DNA from 4 places in the Telluria sp. GW821-FHT07G12 genome. Region 1 is predicted to be linked to each of the others. Evidence: predicted binding sites of a transcription regulator. Region 1 holds the regulator's gene; each other region holds the start of a gene.
The links. The regulator sigma-54, encoded in region 1, starts transcription at its own class of promoters, with help from an activator protein. The targets are predictions, from matches to a motif close to TGGCANGNAANCTGCTTT.
Positions count from the first base shown of each region.

Region 2: the regulator sigma-54 is predicted to act here: its motif matches at 2,175-2,192, upstream of AC07PE_RS14260 (ANTAR domain-containing response regulator).
Region 3: the regulator sigma-54 is predicted to act here: its motif matches at 2,712-2,729, upstream of AC07PE_RS20180 (PEP-CTERM sorting domain-containing protein).
Region 4: the regulator sigma-54 is predicted to act here: its motif matches at 2,125-2,142, upstream of AC07PE_RS05070 (PEP-CTERM sorting domain-containing protein).

Region 1 covers NZ_JBWKQA010000008.1:110,844-116,345, reverse strand. Annotated here, with positions in the region: gene AC07PE_RS24200 (GntP family permease) at 1-637, opposite strand, end outside; gene AC07PE_RS24195 (enoyl-CoA hydratase/isomerase family protein) at 766-1,851, opposite strand; gene hpf (ribosome hibernation-promoting factor, HPF/YfiA family) at 1,955-2,323, opposite strand; gene AC07PE_RS24185 (RNA polymerase factor sigma-54) at 2,382-3,866, opposite strand; gene lptB (LPS export ABC transporter ATP-binding protein) at 3,869-4,651, opposite strand; gene lptA (lipopolysaccharide transport periplasmic protein LptA) at 4,651-5,217, opposite strand; gene lptA (lipopolysaccharide transport periplasmic protein LptA) at 5,219-5,502, opposite strand, start outside.
Region 2 covers NZ_JBWKQA010000003.1:376,998-382,499, forward strand. Annotated here, with positions in the region: gene AC07PE_RS14245 (S9 family peptidase) at 1-1,396, opposite strand, end outside; gene AC07PE_RS14250 (hypothetical protein) at 1,569-1,712, opposite strand; gene AC07PE_RS14255 (hypothetical protein) at 1,727-1,990, opposite strand; gene AC07PE_RS14260 (ANTAR domain-containing response regulator) at 2,203-2,835, shown strand; gene AC07PE_RS14265 (CmpA/NrtA family ABC transporter substrate-binding protein) at 2,832-3,995, shown strand; gene AC07PE_RS14270 (MFS transporter) at 4,191-5,483, shown strand; gene nirB (nitrite reductase large subunit NirB) at 5,496-5,502, shown strand, end outside.
Region 3 covers NZ_JBWKQA010000005.1:345,945-351,446, reverse strand. Annotated here, with positions in the region: gene AC07PE_RS20195 (hypothetical protein) at 1-431, shown strand, start outside; gene AC07PE_RS20190 (SDR family oxidoreductase) at 458-1,207, shown strand; gene AC07PE_RS20185 (response regulator) at 1,208-1,894, opposite strand; gene AC07PE_RS20180 (PEP-CTERM sorting domain-containing protein) at 2,052-2,672, opposite strand; gene AC07PE_RS20175 (Rid family hydrolase) at 2,907-3,128, opposite strand; gene arsH (arsenical resistance protein ArsH) at 3,138-3,854, opposite strand; gene AC07PE_RS20165 (arsenic transporter) at 3,870-5,150, opposite strand; gene AC07PE_RS20160 (arsenate reductase ArsC) at 5,160-5,502, opposite strand, start outside.
Region 4 covers NZ_JBWKQA010000001.1:1,070,893-1,076,394, forward strand. Annotated here, with positions in the region: gene pepN (aminopeptidase N) at 1-686, opposite strand, end outside; gene AC07PE_RS05065 (DUF4136 domain-containing protein) at 897-1,538, shown strand; gene AC07PE_RS05070 (PEP-CTERM sorting domain-containing protein) at 1,607-2,089, opposite strand; gene AC07PE_RS05075 (hypothetical protein) at 2,253-2,408, opposite strand; gene AC07PE_RS05080 (quinone oxidoreductase family protein) at 2,405-3,379, opposite strand; gene AC07PE_RS05085 (methylglyoxal synthase) at 3,396-3,773, opposite strand; gene AC07PE_RS05090 (DMT family transporter) at 3,783-4,706, opposite strand; gene AC07PE_RS05095 (DUF2182 domain-containing protein) at 4,851-5,502, shown strand, end outside.

The DNA.
Region 1 (5,502 bases):
CGTAGCCCTCGCCCTTGGCCATCGCGGCGCGGCGGCGCCATTCCAGATAGGCCAGGCCGACCACGATGATGAACAGCGAGCCGATGGTGCCGAGCACCGGCGCCGCCCAGCCCGTGGTCTTGAAGAAGGTGGTCGGGATGATGTTCTGGATTTGCGGGGTGCCCGGCAGCGAATCCATCGTGAACGAGAAGGCGCCCAGCGCGATCGCGCCCGGCATCAGGCGCTTCGGGATATTGCTTTGCCGGTAGAGCTCGGCCGCAAACGGGTACACGGCGAACACCACCACGAACAGGGACACGCCGCCATAGGTCAGCAGCGCGCACACGGCGACGATCACGGCGTTTGCGCGCGAGCGGCCGATGTAGCGGATCGCGGCCTGCACGATGGCTTTCGAGAAGCCGGACATCTCGATGACCTTGCCGAACACGGCGCCGAGCATGAAGACGGGGAAGTAGAGCTTGACGAAGCCGACCATCTTTTCCATGAATATCCCGGAAAAGACCGGGGCCACGGCGGAGGGGTCGGTGAACAGGACCGCGCCGAGGGCGGCGATCGGTGCGAACAGGATGACGCTGTAGCCGCGATAGGCGGCCACCATCAGGAAGGCCAGTGCGGCCAGTACGATCAGAAACGACAAAACGGACTCCTCTATTGTTGTGCTTTATCAGGCAATGCGGGTATTTCATCGCCTGATGAAATCATCGCATAAAACACCGTGATTATGTTGCAATGCATTACAGCAAACAGAGGAGCCTGGACGACGCTTCAGTCCAGATGACGCAGCGGATGCGCGTAGGCCGGCCACACCGGCTCGAAGAAGCGCGCCACCATCTCCGGGCTCACCTGCTCCAATGCCGGCGGATTCCAGGCCGGCGCATTGTCCTTGTCGATCACCAGCGCGCGCACGCCTTCCAGCACTTCGCCGTGCTCGAAGTTGCGGCGCACCAGCGAGCGTTCCATGCGCAGGCAGTCGGCCACGTCCATGGCGGCGCCGCGCACCAGCATCTCGCGCGTCACGCACATCATCAGGGGCGAGCGCTGGCGCATTGCGCTTAAAACCTTCTGTGCGAAGGGGCTGTCGTCGCCTTCGAGCGAGGACATCACCGCCTGCACGGACGCTGCGCCGAAGTGCTTGTCGATGAGCGCGCGCTGCGCTTGCAGTTCGCTGGCGCCGGCCTGCTGCGCGAACGGCGCCGCAAAGGCACGGATCGCCTCCGCCAGTTGCGCGCCCGGCGTGGCCGCGATCAGCGCGTTCAAGGCCGCCAGTTCGGCAGCCGGCACGAACACGTCCGCCAGGCCGACGTACAGCGCATCGGCGGCGCCGATGGTCAGTCCGGTCAGGCCCAGGTACATGCCGAGCGCGCCCGGCGCATGCGACAGGAAGTGGCTGCCGCCGACGTCCGGGAACAGGCCGATGTTCACTTCGGGCATCGCCATCTTGGTGCGTTCGGTCACGATGCGCAGGCCCGTGTCCGGGCCGCCCTGGGCGATGCCCATGCCGCCGCCCATCACCACGCCATCCATCAGAGAAATATACGGCTTCGGATAAAAATGGATCAGGTGGTTGAGCGCGTATTCTTCGGTAAAGAAGTCTTCCAGCAGAGCACTGCCGCCAGTCGGGTTCGCATGTCCGGCCTGGTGGAAGAAACGGATGTCGCCGCCTGCGCACAGGGCTTTCTCGCTGGTGCTGGTGATGACGACGGCGTCGACGCCAGCGTCCTCGCGCCAGGCCAGCAAGGCCTCCGTCATTGCGCGCACCATTTCCAGCGACAGCGAGTTCAGGGCCTTGGGACGATCCAGGGTAATGATGCCGGTGCCATTGGCCACACGGGTCTGCACGTATTCGCTCATGTTCTTTTATTTATGAATGGGAAAACGGCATTGTAGCGGCCTACCAAACGAAAAGGGCGCCTGATGCGCCCTTCGTCTTGCTTATGCTGCGCCAGCGGAATGATCACGCTGCAGCGGCAGCTTCTCCTCCTTCAATGTCCTCGTTGGCCATGCGTTTTAGTGCTGTGTGACTGTGGTCCTGCAGCATCTGCTTGTACTTCTGAACCTGCCTGTCCAGGCGGTCCATCAGCATGTCGATCGCAGCGTAGAGGTCGTGCGCAGCGCTGGCGACGTGAACGATCTTCCCAGCAACACGCAGGTTGATCTCGGCCTTCTGGCGTTTTTCTTTCTCGGTGAGATTGTCAATGCAGAGGATGACGTGGGAGTCGATCACTTGATCGAAATGGCGGGTGATGCGTTCGAGCTTGTTCTGTACGTATTCACGGATTGCTGGGGTTACATCGAGATGATGTCCGCTGATAGTGAGATTCATACACACTCCTTTGAAGATGCGCTGTCAGGTTATCAGTATCTGGGTGCCCTGCAGCTTATTACAAGGATTTGCGGAGGCTGACGGGCGGGATCTTCAGCGCCTCACGGTATTTCGCGACCGTGCGGCGTGCGATAACCATTCCCTGTTCCCCTAGCATCTCCGCGATCTTGCTGTCGGATAAAGGGTTCTTGGGGTCTTCTGCTCCTGTGAGTTGTACGATGAGAGCGCGTATCGCGGTCGAGGATGCTTCACCACCTGCCTCGGTCGCAACGTGACTCCCGAAAAAGTACTTCAACTCAAACATGCCGTGCGGCGTCAGCATATATTTCTGAGTTGTGACGCGAGAAATTGTGCTCTCGTGTAGACCTAGTGTATCAGCTATCTCACGTAAAACAAGGGGCCGCATGGCAACCGCGCCATGGGAAAAAAAGTTCCGCTGGCGCTCGACGATTGCTTGCGCGACACGCAGGATCGTGTCGAAGCGCTGGCGCATGTTTTTGATCAGCCACTTGGCTTCCTGCAACTGCGCATTCAGCTGCGATTCCGATTTCCCCTGCTTCAGCAAGGCGGCGTAGATGCTGTTCACGCGCAGGCGCGGCATCACTTCCGGATTCAGCTGCACGCTCCAGCCATCCTTCGCGCGGCGCACGATCACGTCCGGCACCACGAAGTCGGAGACGTCGGATGCGAAGGCCGCGCCCGGATGCGGATTGCACTGGCGGATCACGGCCTGGGCTTCGCGCAGGTCTTCGTCGTCGCAGTCGAGGGCCTTCTTGAGCTTGTTGAATTCGCGCTGCGCGAACCAGGTCAGGTAGCGCTCCACGATGACCAGCGCCATGCGCCGCGTCACCATCGCCACGCCGGGCATGCGGCGGATCTGCAAGGCCAGGCATTCGGCGGCGCTGCGTGCGCCCACGCCCGGCGGGTCCATGCTCTGCACCATCGACAGCGCGGTGCGCAGTTCCTCGAATTCGATCTCGAGTTCGGTCGGCATGCGCGCGTGGATGTCGTCCAGCGATTCTTCCAGGTAGCCGTTGTCGTCGAGGGAGTCGACCACGATCTCGACCAGCGCGCAGTCGCGCGGCGAGATGCAGGTCAGGCGCACCTGTTCCATCAGGTGTTCGCGCAGCGAGATGGGGCTGGCTTCCAGCTGCGGGCGGCCGTCCTCTTCCTCGCCGCCGCTGCCCGAGCGGCCCGATTCGCCCCACTCCATCTCGTGCTCGGCGCCGCCGGCCTCGCCGCTGTCGCCGCCTTCCGACTCGCCGCCGCCGCTGCCATTGCCTTCCTCGCCCTGCCCGGATGCGGGAGGCGAATCGGGCGTGGTGGAAGTCGACGCACCGTTGTTGATCGCACCGTCCGCCAACAGGCGCACCGAGCGATCGAGCGGATCGTCGAGGCGCTCGAGCAGCGGATTCTCACCCAGGACCTGTTCGATCTCCTGGTGGAGTTCGAGCGTGGACAGCTGCAGCAGGCGGATCGACTGCTGGAGTTGCGGCGTCAGCGCAAGATGCTGTGAGGTCTTGAGTTGGAGCGTCTGTTTCATGACTACATCCTGAAGTGTTCACCCAGGTAGACGCGGCGGACGGACTCGTTGGCGATGATGTCGTCGGGACGGCCCGAGGCCAGCACGGCGCCCTGGTTGATGATGTAGGCACGGTCGCAGATGCCGAGCGTCTCGCGCACGTTGTGGTCGGTGATCAGGACGCCGATGCCGCGCTCTTTCAGGAAGCGCACGATACGTTGGATCTCGATCACGGCAATTGGATCCACGCCGGCGAAGGGTTCGTCCAGCAGCACGAAGCGCGGATCGGTGGCCAGCGCGCGCGCGATCTCCACGCGACGCCGCTCGCCGCCCGACAGCGACATCGCCGGGTTCTCGCGCAGCTTCTCGATCTGCAGCTCGGCCAGCAGCTCGTCCAGGCGTTCCTGGATGCGCGCCTTGCTCAGCGGCTTGCCGTTCTCGCGCTGCAGTTCCAGCACGGCGCGGATGTTCTCTTCCACCGTCAGCTTGCGGAAGACCGAGGCTTCCTGCGGCAGGTAGGACAGGCCGAGCATGGCGCGGCGGTGGATCGGCAGGCTCGTGATGTCGGTGCCGTTGATGACGATGGCGCCGGCTTCGGCCGGCACCAGGCCCACGATCATGTAGAACGAGGTGGTCTTGCCGGCGCCGTTCGGGCCGAGCAGTCCCACCACCTCGCCGCAGGCGACCTCCAGCGAGACGTCGCGCACCACCAGGCGCTTGCCGTAGCTTTTCTGCAGTCCCTTGGCGACCAGGGTGCTGCCACCGCATGCGATGTCGGCCGTGGCGGCGTTTGCTTGTACATCCATCATTGCTTTCCTGCTTCCGGTTGCGCTGCCGAGGCCGGGCGGCGCGTGTAAAAAGTGACGCTGACGCGATCCTTGCCCGGCTTGTCGCTGCCGCTCACGTCATTCATGTTCAACAGGACTTCTTTGCGGGCGTCGTAGGAAATGAACGGGCCGCTCATCTCTCTGGTCACGGTGCGGCCGTCCAGCTGCCTGATGACGGCGTGCGAGATCAGTTTGACGACATCCGTGCGCTCGTCATATTCCATGCGCTCGCCGTAGCCTTCGGCCCACTCGTCAGCGCCGCCGTCGCGCTTCTGGCGAAACGACGCGGTCTTGCCGTTCGCCCCGAACAGCACCACGGTCCGATAGCCATCCGGCGTTTCCCTGATCTCGGCGCGCTCGGCCTTCAGCAGCATGGTGCCGCGGGTGCCGATCACATTGCCGGTCAGGATCACGGTTTGGGTGGCCTGGTCGATTGTCGCCTTGTCGCCTTCGACATTGAAGGGCTTGAGCGAATCCGCCCGCTCGGCCTGCGCGAGCGGCGCCAGCATCAGCGTGGCGAGGGCGGCGGCGAGGGCGCGCTTCATGTTACTGCTTCCCTGCCGGCGCAGCGGCCGGCGTAGTACGGCGCGGCGCGATAATGATGGTGCTGCGGCCGCCGCCCGCCTTGCTTTCGCCGCTGGCGTCGTTGAACACGTTGGCCTGCTCGGTGCGGTTGTCGTAGGAGATGAAGGGGCCGTTCACCTCGCTCGTCATGCGCTTGCCTTCCAGCTGCTTGACGATGGCGTTGGCGAACAGCTTGACCACCTCGGTACGCTCGTCGTACTCGATGCGCTGGGCCTGGCCTTCGGTCCACAAGTCCGGGCCGCCGT
Region 2 (5,502 bases), on a different contig from region 1:
CGGCGCAGACCTCGTAGGTACCCGGGGTCTTGCGGTTGCAGAGCAGCCAGGCGGTGTCGCCATCGCGCGACCAGGCCACGTCCGAGGCTTCCCACTTGCCGGAGGTGAGGGCACGGGTGCGGCCGCCGGCGTCCAGCGTGTACAGGTGCGAGTAGCCGCTTTCCTCGGACAGGTACCACAGGGTGCCGTTGTCCGGCAGCCAGCCGAATTCGCTGTTGTCGAAGTTGACCCAGGCCTGATCCGTCAGGCGGTGCACCGGCTTGAGCGCGGCGCGCGGCAGGTCGACGGTGGCGATCCAGCGGTCCTTGTTGTCGACCGAGCGCAGCATCACCGCGGCATTCGCGCCGTTGCTGCTCCACACGACCGTTTCGCCGCCGAAGCCGATCTTGACCGGGCGGTTGCCCTTGATCGCCTCGAGCTTGTGCTCGGTACGCAGCGCAGCCAGCGGATCGTCCTTGATGCCCGGCAGGACGTCGAAGGACAGGTCCTTCACCTCGCGCGTCTGCAGGTTGACGAGCTTGAGGCCGTGCGGGCGCGGGTCCTTGCGTCCGACGCGGGTGCGCTCGTCCGAAGTCTCTTCGTAGCCCGATTCCGTCACGTAGCGCGGCATCTTGCCGGCGCGGCCCTTGTCGGCGTCCTTCGGACCAGTGACCACCAGCAGCCAGCGCCCGTCCGGCGACAGGTGCGAGGTGACGATCGCCAGCTTGTCGCCGAGGTAGACCGGGGCCGGCGCGCGGGTCGGGTCGGCGCGGCGCTCTTCTTCGGCGCGGTTGCGCTGGGCTTCGCGTTCGTCCTTCTGGCGCTTGAGAGTGGCGATCAGGCGCAGCTGCATGTCGCGTAGCGCGTCCGCTTCCGGAGCGGCATTCGGATCCTTGGCGGCGCGCGGCACTGCCACCGGCGAGATCAGGCGGCTGGCGCGGTCCCAGCTGGCCCAGTCGTCGCCGACGCGGAACTGCACGCTGCGGCCGTCGGCGGAATACTGCACGGCGCCGATGGCGACGCCGCTCGCACGCGAGATCTGCACCAGCTCACCGGTCTTCAGGTCGCGCTCGAACAGGTCGCCGTTGCGCAGCAGGATGGCGCGGGTGCGTTCGCGGTTGTACGCGACGTCGGGGCTGTCGATCTTGGCCAGCTCGGCATCGCTCACTAGCCTGGCCTTGTCGATGCCGGCGGTGGCGTTGGTCTGGAAAATGTCGCGTAGCGGCGAACCGGTGCGCTTCTGTTTGTACAGGACCTGCTTGCCGTCCCAGCTCCACCATGCGGCTTCCACCGGCGTGCCGATCCAGTCGGGATGGGCCATGGCCTGGTCGAGGGTCACCGGCGTGGAGGCCAGGACAGGAGCGGCCAGCAGGGCGGCCAGGACGGTGAGAGCGGAAGCGGAGAGAGGAAGGCGCATCGTCGGTTGTCGGAGTAGAAATTGCAAAAAAACATTCTAGCTCAGCCGACATTAATGCAGGGCGGGAATTCTATATGCATGCGTCGCGTGCATGCGTACGTACGGGCCGTAAACGACGACGCCCGGCCAATGCCGGGCGTGTGGAGAAGCGAGCGGTACGACTGGTCGGTGCTTAGCCGACTTCCTTCATTTGCGGGTGTTCCGCGATCCACAGTTCGGCCGGGGTGGTCACGGACGGGTTGCGGATGAAGAAGACGATGCGGGTGACGATGGCCAGGGCCGAGATGGCGACGGTGACGTATTCGACTGGAGTCATGATGATGTCCTCGATTATTTGGAAGCGAGATTGCGCAGTTCGGCCGACAGGGCCGGGCTATGGGATTCCGCGTCGGCGGCCAGCGACAGCAGTTCGCGGCGGCTCTTCTGGTTGGCGCGGGCGATGGCGATGCTGGCCGGCTGGCCGGCGTCGTGCACGAACCAGCCGCCGTGTGCGGCATACAGTTCGATCGCGAAGTCGCGGATGTTGCGGACGGTCTCTGCAAACTGGTGGCGCAGTCCCTTGTCCTGCGCCTGGGTGATGGTTGCTGTGCTCATGAAGTTCTCCCGATAAATACTGTGATGTTGCGTTGCAGTATAGGTAGACTTCAGAAATAAGGGAACTTTTAGTTCGTGATGTTCTCCATTAGTTTTGTGAATGTTTTCTGGAAGCAAACTGTGGCCGCTCTTTACTCCTGATATACGCATTGGAAATATCTCTCCGGATGCAGTCTCTTGGGTCTGGCCCAAAACTTGCATATCCCTAAGGCATGAATTCGCCCCCTTCCGTTCAGCGTCATCTGCGTATCGTCGTGGTCAACACCACGCCTTGCGTCGGCGAACAGGCCATGGTCGCCCAGGCGCAACGCAACACGGCGCTGCGCATCGGGCTGCTGGAATCCGGTTACGACATCGTCGCCTCGCTGCCCGCCGATATCTTCCTGCCCGAGCGGATCGCCCAGATCCAGCCGGACATGATCATCATCGACAGCGAATCCGACGCCCGCGACGTGCTCGAGCACATCGTGATCGCCACGCGCGACGAGCCGCGCCCCATCGTGCTATTCACCGACGACCAGGACCCGGCAAGAATGGACGCCGCCATCGACGCCGGCGTCTCGGCCTATATCGTGGCCGGGCTGCAGGCCGAGCGCGTGAAACCCGTGCTGGACGTGGCGCTGGCGCGCTTCCGGCGCGAGCGCAAGCTGCTGGACGAACTGTCGGATACCCGCCGCCAGCTGGCCGACCGCAAGCTGGTCGAGCGGGCCAAGGGCGTGCTGATGGCGCGCAGCGGCTTGAGCGAGGAGCAGGCTTTCCAGAAGCTGCGCAGCATGGCGATGAACCGGAAGTTGAAGCTGGGCGAGGTGGCGCAGCGGATTTTGGATGTGGAGGATTTACTTTGACAGGCGAACAAACCATCATTCGCGCCGGCTTCATGCCGCTCACCGACTGTGCGCCGCTGGTGATGGCTTCCGTGCTCGGCCTGGACGAACAATACGGCGTCAAGCTGGCCCTCAGCCGCGAGCATTCCTGGTCGGGCATGCGCGACCGCCTGATCGCGGGCAGCCTGGACGTGGCCCATGTGCTGTACGGACTGCTATATGGCGTGGAGATGGGCATCGGCTCGCGCGCCGTGCCCATGGCCGTGCTGATGAATTTGTCGCGCAACGGCCAGGCCATTACCCTGTCGCGCGCGCTGGCGGAGCAGGGCGTGGTCGACGGACCATCGCTGGCGGCCCACATGCGCCGCAGCCGCCGCAAGTTCACGTTTGCCCATACCTTCCCGACCGGGAACCACGCGATGTTCCTGTATTACTGGCTCGCCGCGGCCGGCATCGATCCGCTGCGCGACATCCAGGCCGCCACCGTGCCGCCGGGGCAGATGGCGGCCAGCCTGGCGGCAGGGCACATCGACGGCTTCTGCGCCGGCGAACCCTGGGGTGCGCTGGCGGTGCTGGACGGCAGCGGGGTCACGGTGGCGGCCAGCCAGGACGTCTGGCCCGACCATCCGGGCAAGGCGCTGGGCGCCACCGCCGCCTTCGCCGACGCCAATCCGCAGGCCTGCCGCGCGCTGGTGGCGGCGCTGCTGGAAGCGGGGCGCTGGATCGACGCCTCGCCCGAACACCGCGACGCCACCGCCGAGATCCTCGCCAGCCCGGCCTGGGTGAACGCCGGCCGCGACATCATCGGCGCGCGCCTGCAGGGCCGCTACGAAGACGGGCTGGGACGGCGCTGGCTCGACCCCGACCCGCTGCACTTCCACGCCCGCGGCGACGCGAACTTCCCCTGGCTGTCCGACGGCATGTGGTTCATGACCCAGCACCGGCGCTGGGGCCTGCTGCGCGAAGACCCGGACTACCTGGCGGTCGCCGCCCGCGTCAACCGGGTCGGCCTGTACCGCGAAGCCGCCGAGCTGGCGGGCGTGGCGGTGCCCGCCGGCCTGTTGCGCTCATCGGTGCTGATGGACGGCAGGGTCTGGAACGGCAGCGATCCGCTGGCTTATATCTCTGCCTTTGACGGTGCAGCGGCGCGCCCTGTTTTCGCGCATGGTGCACCGCAATGAAGCGCATGCGCTGAGCCTTGCGGCCCGCGCCAGAGGGAAGCCCGTCTGGCACGGCTCTTGCAAACACTCCCATCGAGGATCAACGGCGATCCCATGAACTAGAGTTTGACGGACAACGGCGTCCGCTGCACCCGAGCACATGCTGAATGTGCCCGGTTACGCAGCGGGCGCCTTTCTTTTTTTCGGGAGCGATTCATGGCCAAGGCAAATTCGATCAAGCTGTTCTCCTTCAGTACGCCGCAGATGCGTGCTTTTCACCTGACCTGGGTGGCCTTCTTTGTCTGCTTCTTCGCCTGGTTCGCCTGCGCGCCGCTGATGCCGGTCATCAAAGGCGAGTTCCACCTGTCGATGGCGCAGATCGCCGACATCAATATCGCGGCCGTCGCCATCACCATCATCGTGCGCCTGCTGGTGGGCCCGCTGTGCGACCGCTTCGGTCCGCGCAAGACCTATACCGGTCTGCTGGCCCTCGGCGCGATTCCCGCGCTGGGCGTGGCCATGGCCCAGAGCTACGAGAGCTTCCTGCTGTTCCGCCTCGGGATCGGCGCGGTCGGCGCCAGCTTCGTGATCACCCAGTACCACACCTCGGTGATGTTCGGCCCGCGCGTGGTCGGCACCGCCAACGCGGCGGCGGCCGGCTGGGGCAACAGCGGCGGCGGCGTCGCGCAAGCCACCATGCCGCTGCTGATGGGCGCCGTGATCATGCTGGGCGTGAGCGAGACCATGGGCTGGCGCGTGGCCCTGCTGGTGCCGGGCGTGCTGATGCTGGTGATGGCGGTGGTGTACTGGAAGTTCACCCAGGACTGCCCGGAAGGGAATTTTGCGGAACTGCGCGCGGCCGGCATCCCCTTCGAAGCCAGCGGCAAGGGCGGCATGGACAGCTTCCTCGAGGCCTGCCGCAATTACCGCGCATGGCTGCTGTTCGTCACCTACGGCGCCTGCTTCGGCATCGAACTCTTCATCCACAACGTCGCCGCCGTCTATTACGTCGACCACTTCAAGCTCTCGCTGCCCCAGGCCGGCATGGCCGCCGGCAGCTTCGGCCTGCTGGCCCTGTTCGCCCGCGCCCTCGGCGGCTGGCTGTCCGACAAGGCCGCGGCAAAGGGTAGCCTGAACAGCCGCGTCAACCTGCTCTTCATCCTGATGGTGGGCGAGGGCCTGGGCCTGCTGTGGTTCTCGCAGACCGCCAGCGTGGCGCTGGCCATCGTGGCGATGCTGGCCTTCGGCATGTGCACCCACATGGCTTGCGGCGCCACCTACGCGCTGGTGCCCTTCGTGAACCGCAAGGCGCTGGGCGGCGTGGCCGGCATCGTCGGCGCTGGCGGCAACGTCGGCGCGGTGCTGGCCGGCTTCCTGATGAAAGGCACCGGCGACGTGCGCCAGACCCTGTTCATCCTCGGCGGCGCGGTGCTGCTGTCGAGCGCCTGTGCCATCGGCGTGCGCTTTGGCGCCACGGCTGCCGAAGCCCCGGCGCCTGCTGCGGCTTAAAGGATAGGTACCATGAAAC
Region 3 (5,502 bases), on a different contig from region 1:
CGCTCGACCAGCTGGGACGCACCGTGTTCCCGCTGCAAAAGGCAGCCTACGACGAGAATGCCGCATTGATGCTGAACCGCAGGGGGCTCGGCTTCAGCCTGCGCCCCCAGGTGTCGATCGCGCTGCGGCCGGACGGCGTGTACGACGTCGCCGAGCTGCGCGCCGCCTGTGTCCAGGCGCTGGGCTTCGCGCGCTACGTCGACGCCTCCCAGCGCTCGCGCCAGTGCGCCGGCGTGCGCTTCGTGTTCCCGAAAAAGGCCGAGGGCGGGGCGCGCCTGCGCCGTCCGGACAGCCCGGAACAGGCGCTGCCGCTGGCGGTGGGCGAGCCGGACGATTTCCCGGTCGTGGTCTACCGCTTTGCCGCCGGCCCCGAGCGCGGCCAGGTGGCGACCTTCAATGCGCCGCTGGCGATTCTTCCGCTGTTCGAATAACAGCACCATGCGCTATTCTTGAGCGCATGACTAAAAAGACCATCCTCATCACCGGCGCCAGCCGCGGCATCGGCGCCGCCTGCGCGCTGCTGGCCGTGCAGCGCGGCTACCAAGTCTGCATCAACTACCGTTCCGGCCTCGATGCCGCCATGGAGCTCGTGCGCGCCATCGAAGACGCCGGCGGCAGCGCCTTCGCCGTGCAGGCCGACGTGTCCCGCGAAGACGAGGTCATGCGCATGTTCGCGGAGATCGACGCGCGCTGCGGCCGCCTCGACGCCCTGGTCAACAACGCCGGCATCCTGGCGCGCCAGATGCGGGTCGAGCAGATGGATGCGGCGCGCATCGAGCGCATCTTCGCCACCAACGTCACCGGCAGTTTCATCTGCGCACGCGAAGCGGTGCGGCGCATGTCGACGAAGCAGGGCGGCAGCGGCGGGGCGATCGTCAACGTCTCCTCGCGCGCCGCCGTGCTGGGCTCGAGCGGCGAGTACGTCGACTACGCGGCCTCGAAGGCGGCGCTGGACGTGCTGACGATCGGGCTGGCGAAGGAAGTGGCGAACGAAGGCATCCGTGTGAACGGCGTGCGGCCCGGCCTGATCGATACGGAGATGCACGCCAGCGGCGGCGAGCCGGGACGCGTCAACCGCCTGCAAGGCTCGGTGCCGATGGGGCGGGGCGGGCAAGCGGAGGAGGTGGCGCGCGCCGTCCTGTGGCTGTTGTCCGATGAAGCTTCCTATACGACGGGAAGCTTCATCGATTGTTCGGGCGGCAGATAATCAGTTCCAGGCCGAGGGCGAGAACAGGTAACCCTCGCCCCACACGGTCTTGATCTTTTCCGACAGGTTGTCGTCGAACTTCTTGCGCAGCTTGGAGATGCAGTTGTCGATGCTGCGGTCCAGGCCATCGAACTCGATGCCGCGCATCTTCTTGAGCAGCTCGTCGCGCGACAGCACGCGCCCGGCCGCCTCGGCCAGCACCAGCAGCAGCTTGTACTCGGTATTGCTGAGCACGCACGGCTGGCCGCGCCAGCTGACGCTGCGGTCGTTGGTCATGATGCGCAAGCCGCCGAATTCCAGCACCCGGGTATCCGGCGCCGCCTTGGCCTGGGTCCGGCGCAGCAGGGCGCGCAGGCGCGCCAGCAGCACGCGCGGCTGGACCGGCTTGTTGACGAAGTCGTCCGCGCCCTGTTCCAGGCCCGAGACTTCGTCGTAGGTGTCTTCGCGCGCCGTCAGGATCAGGATCGGCACCTCGGACTGCTCGCGGATCTGGCGGCAGACGACCATGCCGTCCATGCCGGGCAGCATCAGGTCGAGCACGACGATATCGGGCGCGCTCTGCTTGAAGTGTTCGAGCGCGGTGTCGCCCCGGGTGACGAGGTCCACCGAAAATTCATAACTGGACAGGTATTCCGTGACGAGCTCCGCCAGGCGGGGGTCGTCTTCGACCAACAGTACACGATACATGATGCTCTCCTTGATGCCGGCATTGTATAAGAGCAAGTCCTTGTAAAGCGTAATTGCCGTACAGACTGGACATTTTGATACAGTTTCACGACAAAAGACGACTTGTAAACAAAAAAATCCGCCGGAGCGGATTTCTTCTGGTTACAGAGCCATGAGTTCAGGGCATACGCTTGCGGCGCGCAAGGCTCAGTCCGGCCAGCGCCGCGCCGAACAGGGCCAGGCTTGCCGGTTCCGACACATCGCTCGGGGCGGAGGCCTCGAACTTGCCGATCGTGCCGACAAAGCGGTCAGGATAGTTGCCGAGCGAGAAATAGGTCCTGCCAAAGGCGGTCCCGTCGATCGTCGTCGGCAGGTCCAGGCTGGACAGCGCCTTCATCGTGGAATCGACCAGGTCGAACTCGAAGGCGCCGAAAGGCGAGGTGTTGGCGCGGAAGATCACTTCGTCGCCGCCCCACATCGAAAAATCGTTCACGATCATGGCATACAGACTCAGCGTTTCCGTATGGCCGCCGAACGTGACCGTGGTCGTTACCGACGGCGTGGTGTAGTACTGGTAGCCGGTGCCTTGCCAGGCGTTGCCGTTGGATTTGACCGCACCGGTGGTGTCGTAGGTAATGGTGCCGCTGATCTTGTCGCCGACGTTCACGCCCGTGCTGGCCTGGGTGGCGGTGGCGGCCCAGTCGAAGCTCAGCGGCGTCGCGTTGGCGGCGCTGGTGGCGACGAAGGCAGCGCTTGCCAGAGCGGCTGCGCGGAGGGTGTTGAAAACGGTCGATTTCATGGTTGCCTTAAATTAATATAAAGAAATATAAGGTGATATTAAGAAACATCTGTGCCAACAGGAAAATTGTGAGAGTAATCAAAGCCTTGAAACTTCGAGCGTCCACTCCAGGGTGCCGGGTGTAAAGAATCTCGACAGCGGATTTGTGACTGCCAGTCATAAATACTGGGGCTTGTCGCGAGCTGCCTGCGGCAGTTCGTGTACCGGCAGGCCTTGCGGGGCAGGGCGAGCTGACTACCGGCGTCCGGCGACGATGACGATTTCGATCCTGGCATCGCGTGGGATGCGCGCCACCTGGATCGTGGCGCGGGCCGGCGGATCCTTCTTGAAGTACTGGCCGTGGACCGCGTTCATGGCCGCGAACTCGTTCAGGTCCTGCATGTAGACGGTGCTCGAAAGGACGTCGTCATAGCTCAGGCCCTGCGAAGCCAGCCCCGCGCCGACGTAGTCGAGCACGTGCCAGTGCTATAACTTTTCGATCTGCCGGTCGATCGCCTTGCGCGCCCGCTCGTTGCGCTCACTGTAGCGGTCCGTCAGATAATCGGCGCGGCCGCGCAGCAGCAGCGTCATCTTGACCAGCTCCTCCATCACGTCGACGACGCGGTCGTAGTAGGCCGATGGCCGCATGCGGCCGGCCTCGTCGAACTCCTTGTAGGCCATCGGCACCGAGGACTGGTTCGGAATGGTGAACATGCGCATCCAGCGCCCCAGCAGGCGCAGGGTATTCACGACATTGAAGGACTGCGATCCGCCGCAGACCTGCATTACCGCCAGCGTGCGCCCCTGGCTCGGCCGGATCGCACCCATCTCCAGCGGAATCCAGTCGATCTGGTTTTTCATGACCGCGGTGACCGCGCCGTGGCGTTCCGGGCTGCACCACACCTGGCCTTCCGACCACAGGCACAGCTCGCGCAGCTCGACCACCTTCGGATGCGTCTCCGGCACGCTGCCCACCATCGGCAGTTCCATCGGATCGAAGATCTTCACCTCCGCGCCGAAGTGCTCCAGGATGCGCGCGGCTTCGAAGGTCAGGAAGCGGCTGAAGGAGCGTTCGCGCAGGGACCCGTACAGCATCAGGATGCGCGGCGGGTGGTCCATTTGGCCGGCCGGTTCGAGCTTGTCGAGGGTGGGCAGGTCCAGCAGCTCGGGCTTGATGTTGGGGAGGTCGGAGATCTTGTCCATGTCGGTTCCTTGGGCTCAGCTTAAACGGATGGCGAGCGCGCACAGGGTCGCCAGCAGGATCGGCAGCGTCAGCAGGATGCCGGTCCGGAAGTAGGCGCCCCAGGAGATGCGGATGCCCTTCGCCGACAGCACGTGCAGCCAGAGCAGGGTGGCGAGGCTGCCGATGGGCGTGATCTTCGGCCCGAGGTCGGCGCCGATGACGTTCGCGTACACCATCGCCTCGCGCACCACGCCCTCGGCGGCGCTGGCGTCGATGGCCAGTGCACCCACCAGCACGGTCGGCATATTATTCATGATCGACGACAGGATGGCGGTGATGAAGCCGGTGCCGAGCGCCGCGCCCCAGACGCCATGTTCGGCGCAGCGGTCGAGGAGAGCGGTCAGGTAATTGGTCAGTCCCGCATTGCGCAGGCCGTACACCACCAGGTACATCCCCAGCGAGAACACGACCACCTGCCACGGCGCCCCGCGCAGGACCTCGCGGGTCGAGATCCTGTGGCCGCGCGCCGCCACCGCGAGCAGCAACACGGCGCCTACCGCGGCCACGGCGCTGATCGGCACGCCGGCATCGTCCAGCCAGAAGAAGCCCGCCAGCAGCATCGCCAGCACCCACCAGCCGGTCAGGAAGGTGGCGCGGTCGTGGATCGCATCGGCCGGGCGCTTGAGCTGGGCCAGGTCGTAGTCGGCGGGGATGTCCTTGCGGAAGAAGCAGAGCAGCGCGGCCAGCGTCGCGGCCACCGACACCAGGTTCACCGGCGCCATCACCGCAGCGTAGCGGGCGAAGCCGACATCGAAGTAGTCGCTCGAGACGATGTTGACGAGATTCGATACCACCAGCGGCAGGCTGGCGGTATCGGCGATGAAGCCGGCCGCCATCACGAAGGCCAGCGTGGCGCGGGGCGAAAAGCGCAGCGCCGCCAGCATCGCGATGACGATGGGCGTGAGGATCAGCGCGGCGCCGTCGTTCGCGAACAGCGCGGCCACGGCGGCGCCCAGCAGCACCAGCATCGTGAACAGGCGCCGGCCATTGCCGCCGCCCCAGCGCGCCACGTGCATCGCGGCCCACTCGAAGAAGCCGGCCTTGTCGAGCAGCAGGCTGATGACGATCACGGCGACGAAGGCGCCGGTGGCATTCCAGACGATGTGCCAGACGGTCGGGATGTCGCTGACGTGGATGACGCCGGCGAGCAGGGCCACGGCCGCGCCGGCGGACGCGCTCCAGCCGATGCCCAGGCCGCGCGGCTGCCAGATGACGAGGGTGAGGGTGGCCAGGAAGATGAGGAAAGCGATGAGCACGAAAGTCCTTCAGGCGCCGATGCTGCCGATGCGGTCGAGTTCAGCCTTGAGCTTCGCGCGGTCGTCTTTCAGTTCGTCCAGCGGCAGCGCCAGGAAGGCTTCGATGCGGGCGCGCAGGATCGCATAGGCTTGTTCGAAGGCGGCGTCGATTTCTTCTTTGCTGCCTGTGACGTGGCTGGGATCTTCCACGCCCCAGTGCGTGCGCATAACCGAGCCCAGATAGGCCGGGCAGGTTTCGCCGGCGGCGCTGGCGCAGACGGTCACCACGATGTCCGGCGTCACCGGCAGCGCGTTCCAGGATTTGCTGTAGTAGCCCTCGGTCGGGATGCCTTTGGCGGCGAGCAGGGCGAGT
Region 4 (5,502 bases), on a different contig from region 1:
TAATCGGTCTTGTCGAGGTTGCCCTCTTCCACCCACACCTGGAGTAATGCCGTGCGGCCGTCCTGGAGCTTGAATTCTTCCTCCTGGCACACCAGGCGCGCGGCCACCAGCGCGAACAGGTAGGACGGCTTCTTGAACGGGTCTTCCCACTTGGCGTAGTGGCGGCCGTCGGGCAGCTCACCCTCCTCGACCAGGTTGCCGTTCGAGAGCAGGACCGGGAATTTTTGCTTGTCGGCGCGCAGCATCACCATGTACTTGGCCATCACGTCCGGACGGTCGGGGAAGAAGGTGATGCGGCGGAAGCCCTCGGCTTCGCATTGGGTGTAGAAATTGCCGTTCGAGACGTAGAGGCCGCTGAGGGTCGTATTGTTCTCGGGAACGCAGATGGTCTCGATCTCCAGCGTCACGCTGTCCGGCGCGTCCGGGATGCGCAGGATGCTGCCTTCGATCGCGTAGGCGCCCTCGTCCAGGGTCCTGCCGTTCAGGCGGATCGCCACCAGCTCGATATCTTCGCCGTACAGTTCGATGTCGCGCCGGATGCTGTCCGGATTGCGCTGCATCGTCATGCGGTTGGCGACGATGGTGCGGGCGGGATCGAGGTCGAAGCCGAGTTCCACGGTGTCGACCAGGTAGGTGGGAGCCGTGTAGTCCTTACGGTAGATAGTCTGGGGCGTATCGGTGCGCATGGTTGGGGTCCGCGAACGATGGTGGAATGAATGCTTATTTTACCAATAGCGGCGGCATGCTTCGATTCCCTGTTTTCGGAACGATGTCCATGTATCGCACTGTAGCTGCCGTAAGCACTCGTAAATGTGTTTCCGTAAATTGAACAGGGGCGGTAAGCTGTACCCCTGAGAAATTCCGATTGACGAAAAGACAGCCAGATGGAGCAAGTCATGAAACGCACAATGATCACGGCGGTGGCATCGCTGAGCCTGCTGCTGGGCGGCTGCGCGACCACGATCCGCAGTGACGTCACCACCTTTCACCAATGGCCGGCGCAGATCGCCGACAAGAGCTATGCCTTCGAGGCGCCGGCCCCGCAGGACAACACCCTGGAGCTGCAAAACTACCAGAACCTGGTGCGCGGCCAGCTGACGCGCCTCGGCTTCCATGAGGCGCCGCAAGCGCCGGCCATGAAGGTGGCGGTGCGCTTCGTCACGGTCGACGTGCCGACCCAGGTGATCTACCCGTCGTATGCGCCCTTCTACCCGTATTCGGCGCGCTTCGGCTACGGCGGCTTGCGCCGTGGCTACTGGGGCCGCGGCCTGTACAGTCCCTTCTACGACCCCTTCTGGGGCCCGGTGCCGCGCTACGAGGTCGAGGAAGAGCACCGCTACCACCGCCAGGTGCAGGTCGCGATCACCTCGGTGGCCGACAACAAACGCCTGTTCGACGTCACGGTGCGCAATGTGAGCAAGACCATGTCGACGCCGGCGGTGATGCCGGCGCTGGTGCAGAGCGCGTTCGAAGGTTTCCCCGGGCCGAACGGCGGCGCGCGGGTGATCGAGTTGAAGCAGGAGCCGCGGAACGGTTGAGCCGAAGCCGCAAACGACAAAGCCGGGGTCGGAATGCCGCCCCGGCTTTTTTGTTGGCCGCGAAGGCGTCAGCCGGCCTTGCGGCGGCGCGCGGCGGCCAGGCCGGCCAGGCCCAGACCCATCAGGCCGAGGCTGAGCGGTTCGGGCACGTCGGTGCTGTCGATCCGGAAGGCGTAGTTAACCAAGTTCCGGCCGTAGGCGTTATCCATGACCATTGCCGAGCTGTCGCCCGTGGCGTCGTACTTGCCGAGCTCGCCGCCATCCACGCGGTAGTCCTGTGCGAACATTCCCGTGCCGACGCCCAGTCGGTCATACCATGCCATCCGGTTGATCGTGCCGGCATCGTCGCCCAAAGTCGAGATCAGGTAGTCGCTCGCGAGGCCGCCGAACAGCGCTGCGGCGGCTTCCTGGGCGGTATAGGTGGGCGGTTTGGCCTGCCAATCCTCGCCGCTGAACAGATTCCACGCACCCACGTAGATCGGGGCTGCAAAAGCCGACGCAGCGGAGCCAGCCAGCACGGCGGCAGCTAGCAGTTTTTTCGTCAGTCTCATATGGCTCTCCCCTGGTTATAGTCAACCCGGCAGGGCAAGCACAATATGTGCCACAAGGAAATAAGTGAATAAATTCAATTATTTACATCGATAGGGAGCCACAATCCAAACAGAACTGTAAGAAATTTCGACAGTCCGGTGCGGCACGCCGCACCGGCGCAGGCTAGGCAAGATAGGTTTCCGACAGCACGGTAATCGCCACGATCAGCAGGATGGCCAGCGCCAGCACCGCCAGCAGGCGCCCGAAGCGTGGGCTGTCGCCCTGCTGCGGTTCGATGGGTGGATCGTTATCGTCGCTGAACTCTCTCATGGCGGTCATGGCAGCAGGATGGTTTTACCGGTGGTGCGCCGCGATTCCAGCGCGATGTGGGCTTGCGCCGCATCCGCCAGCGGGAAGCGCTGGTGGATCTCGATCTTGACCTGGCCGCTGGCGACCATCTGGAACAGGTCGGCGGCCATCGCTTCCAGGTCTTCGCGCTTCGCCGCATAGGTCTGCAGCGTCGGGCGCGTGATGTAGAGCGAACCGCGCGAGGCCAGCTCACTCAGCGCGAACGGCGGCACCGCGCCGGACGAGTTGCCGAAGCTGACCATCAGGCCGCGCGGCGCCAGGCAGTCGAGCGAACGGATGAAGGTGTCCTTGCCTACCGAATCGTAAACCACCGGCACCTTGGCGCCATTCGTGATCTCGAGCACGCGCTGCACCACATCCTCGGTGTTGTAGTTGATGACGTGGGCGGCGCCGTGGCTTCTCGCCAGCTCCGCTTTCTCGTTTGCCCCCACCGTACCGATCAGGTTCACGCCCATCGCGCGCGCGCACTGGCAGGCGATCAGGCCGACGCCGCCGGCCGCCGCGTGGAACAGGATGGTGTCGCCGGCCTTCAGCGGATAGGTCTGGCGGAACAGGTACTGCACCGTCAGGCCCTGCAGCATCATCGCGGCGCCGGTCTCGAAGTCGATCCCGTCGGGCAGCTTGACCAGGATATCGGCCGGCATGGTGCGCAGCTCGCTGTAGGCGCCGTTCGGACGCGCCGCATAGGCCACGCGGTCGCCCGGCTTGACGTGGCTCACGCCCTCGCCCACCGCCTCGACCACCCCTGCCCCTTCATTGCCCAGGCCGCTCGGCAGCGTGGCCGGATACAGGCCGTTGCGGAAGTAGACGTCGATGAAGTTCAGGCCGATCGCATGGTTGCGCACGCGCGCTTCGCCAGGCCCGGGCTCGCCCACCTCGACGTCGACATACTCGAGCACCTCGGGACCGCCGGTGCGCGCATAACGGATCGCTTTCGCCATCTTCTCTTCTCCTCGTTCAGGACAGTTCGCTCAATCGGGTCAGGACCAGGCGCGCGCTCGAGACGTTGGTCGCGCAGGGGATGTTGTGCACGTCGCAGGCGCGCACCAGGGCGTTGATGTCGGGTTCGTGCGGCTGCGGCGTCATCGGGTCGCGCAGGAAAATCACGCAGTCGATCTCGCCGTTGACGAGGTGGGCGCCGATCTGCAGGTCGCCGCCCAGCGGACCGGAATGCATGCGCTCGACGTCGAGGCCGAGTTCATTGATGAGGCGTCCGCCAGTGGTGCCGGTGGCGGTCAGCTTGCAGCCGGCCAGGAACTCGCGGTATTCGCCGGCGAGCGCGATCATGTCGTCTTTTTTCTTGTCGTGCGCGATCAGGGCAATGCGTGGTTTCATAGAATCCCTTCAGGTTTTTTTAAGCGACAGCAGATAGATCCCCGCCAGCACCAGGCCGGTCCCGGCCAGCTGCACGGCCGTGATCGGCTCGCCCAGCAGCGCCCAGCCCAGGAACAGGGTGGACACCGGGCCGATCATGCCGGCCTGCGAGGCGGTCGGGGCGCCGATGCGCTGCACCGCGTTCATGGTCATGAAGACCGGGAAGATGGTACAGAATATCCCGTTCACGAGCGAGAGGCCGTAGACCTGCAGCGGCTGGATCAGCAGGCTGGCCGGACGGAGTATGAAGAACTGTGCGATGCAGGCCACGCTCGAGACGCACATCGCGTACGCGACCAGGCGCAGCGAGCCGATGCGCCGGACCATCTCGCCGGTGCCGAGCAGGTAGGCCGCGTAGGCCACCGCCGAGCCGAGCACGAGCAGCGAGCCGGTCACGATGCTGCCGGCGCCCGCGCCGAGGTCGTGCACGAACACCAGCACGATGCCGCAGTAGGACAGGCCCAGCGCCAGCCATTGGGCGGCGCCGATGCGGCGCTTCAGGAACACCGCGGTAATCAGGAGCACGAAGGTCGGGGTCAGGAACAGGATCAGCCGCTCCAGTCCGACCGAAATGTACTGCAGGCCCAGGAAATCGAGATAGCTGGACAGGTAGTAGCCGACCAGGCCCAGGCCCAGCAGGCGCCAGCGGTCCGAACTGGATAGCGGCGGCTGGGTGCGCATCTTCCAGATCGCCACAGCGGCAAACACCGGAAGTGAGAACAGCATTCTGAAGGCGATCAAGGTAACCGCATCGATGTGGTAACGGTACAGCAGTTTGGCGACTACGGCCTTCGTGGAAAACAAGACGGCGCCGGCGATGGCGATGGCGAGGCCGGCGATCAGGGTCGAACGTGGGACCTGCGCAACGGAAGTGTCGATTGCTGTTTTGCTCATCGGACGATTGTAGTGCGATTCAGGAATTCCGGCAGAGGACGGCTGCGAACGCCGGCCGGGCGCGACGGTCCAACCGCCGCTGACCCACTTGAAGCCGAGGATTCACATGAGCCACCTCAGGATCGCAGGCAGGAGCGCATCCACATGAGCAGCGCTGGCGGCATCGGGCGCAGCGGTTCCGAACGCACCGTCGTGCTCACCCTGCTGGGACTGCTCGCGGCCCTGTGCTGGGCTTACTTGCTGTATCGCGTCGGCCGCATGGCGCCGATCGGCCTCGGCGCGGCCGGAAAGAAGATCGCCGCGCCTTATCACGCGGCCGACCTGGTGCTGCTGTTCGCGCTCTGGGTGGTCGTGATCGCGGCCATGATGCTGCCGGCGGCGGCGCCCTCGGTGCTGCTGTATGCGCGCGTCAAGCGCCTGTGGCGCGAACGCTGGATCTACCCGGGCATCCTGATGTTCGTGCTCGGCTACCTGTTCGTCTGGTGCTGCGGCGCGCTGGCGGCCACGCTGGCGGGCTGGATCCTGCACGACGCCGGCGCGCTGGACGAGAGCATGGCGATCGCCCACCCCACCGCAGGCGCGCTGGCGCTGGCGGCGGCCGGAGTCTACCAGTGGACGCCGGCCAAGCACGTCTGCCTGGACAACTGCCGCACGCCGCTGGCCTTCGTCCTGACCCACTGGCGGCGCGGGGCCTGGGGCGCGTTCCGGATGGGCGTCACCGATGCCCGCTACTGCATGGGCTGCTGCTGGCTGCTGCTGGCGCTGGTGCTGCCGGCCGGGGTGCTGAATCTGCCCG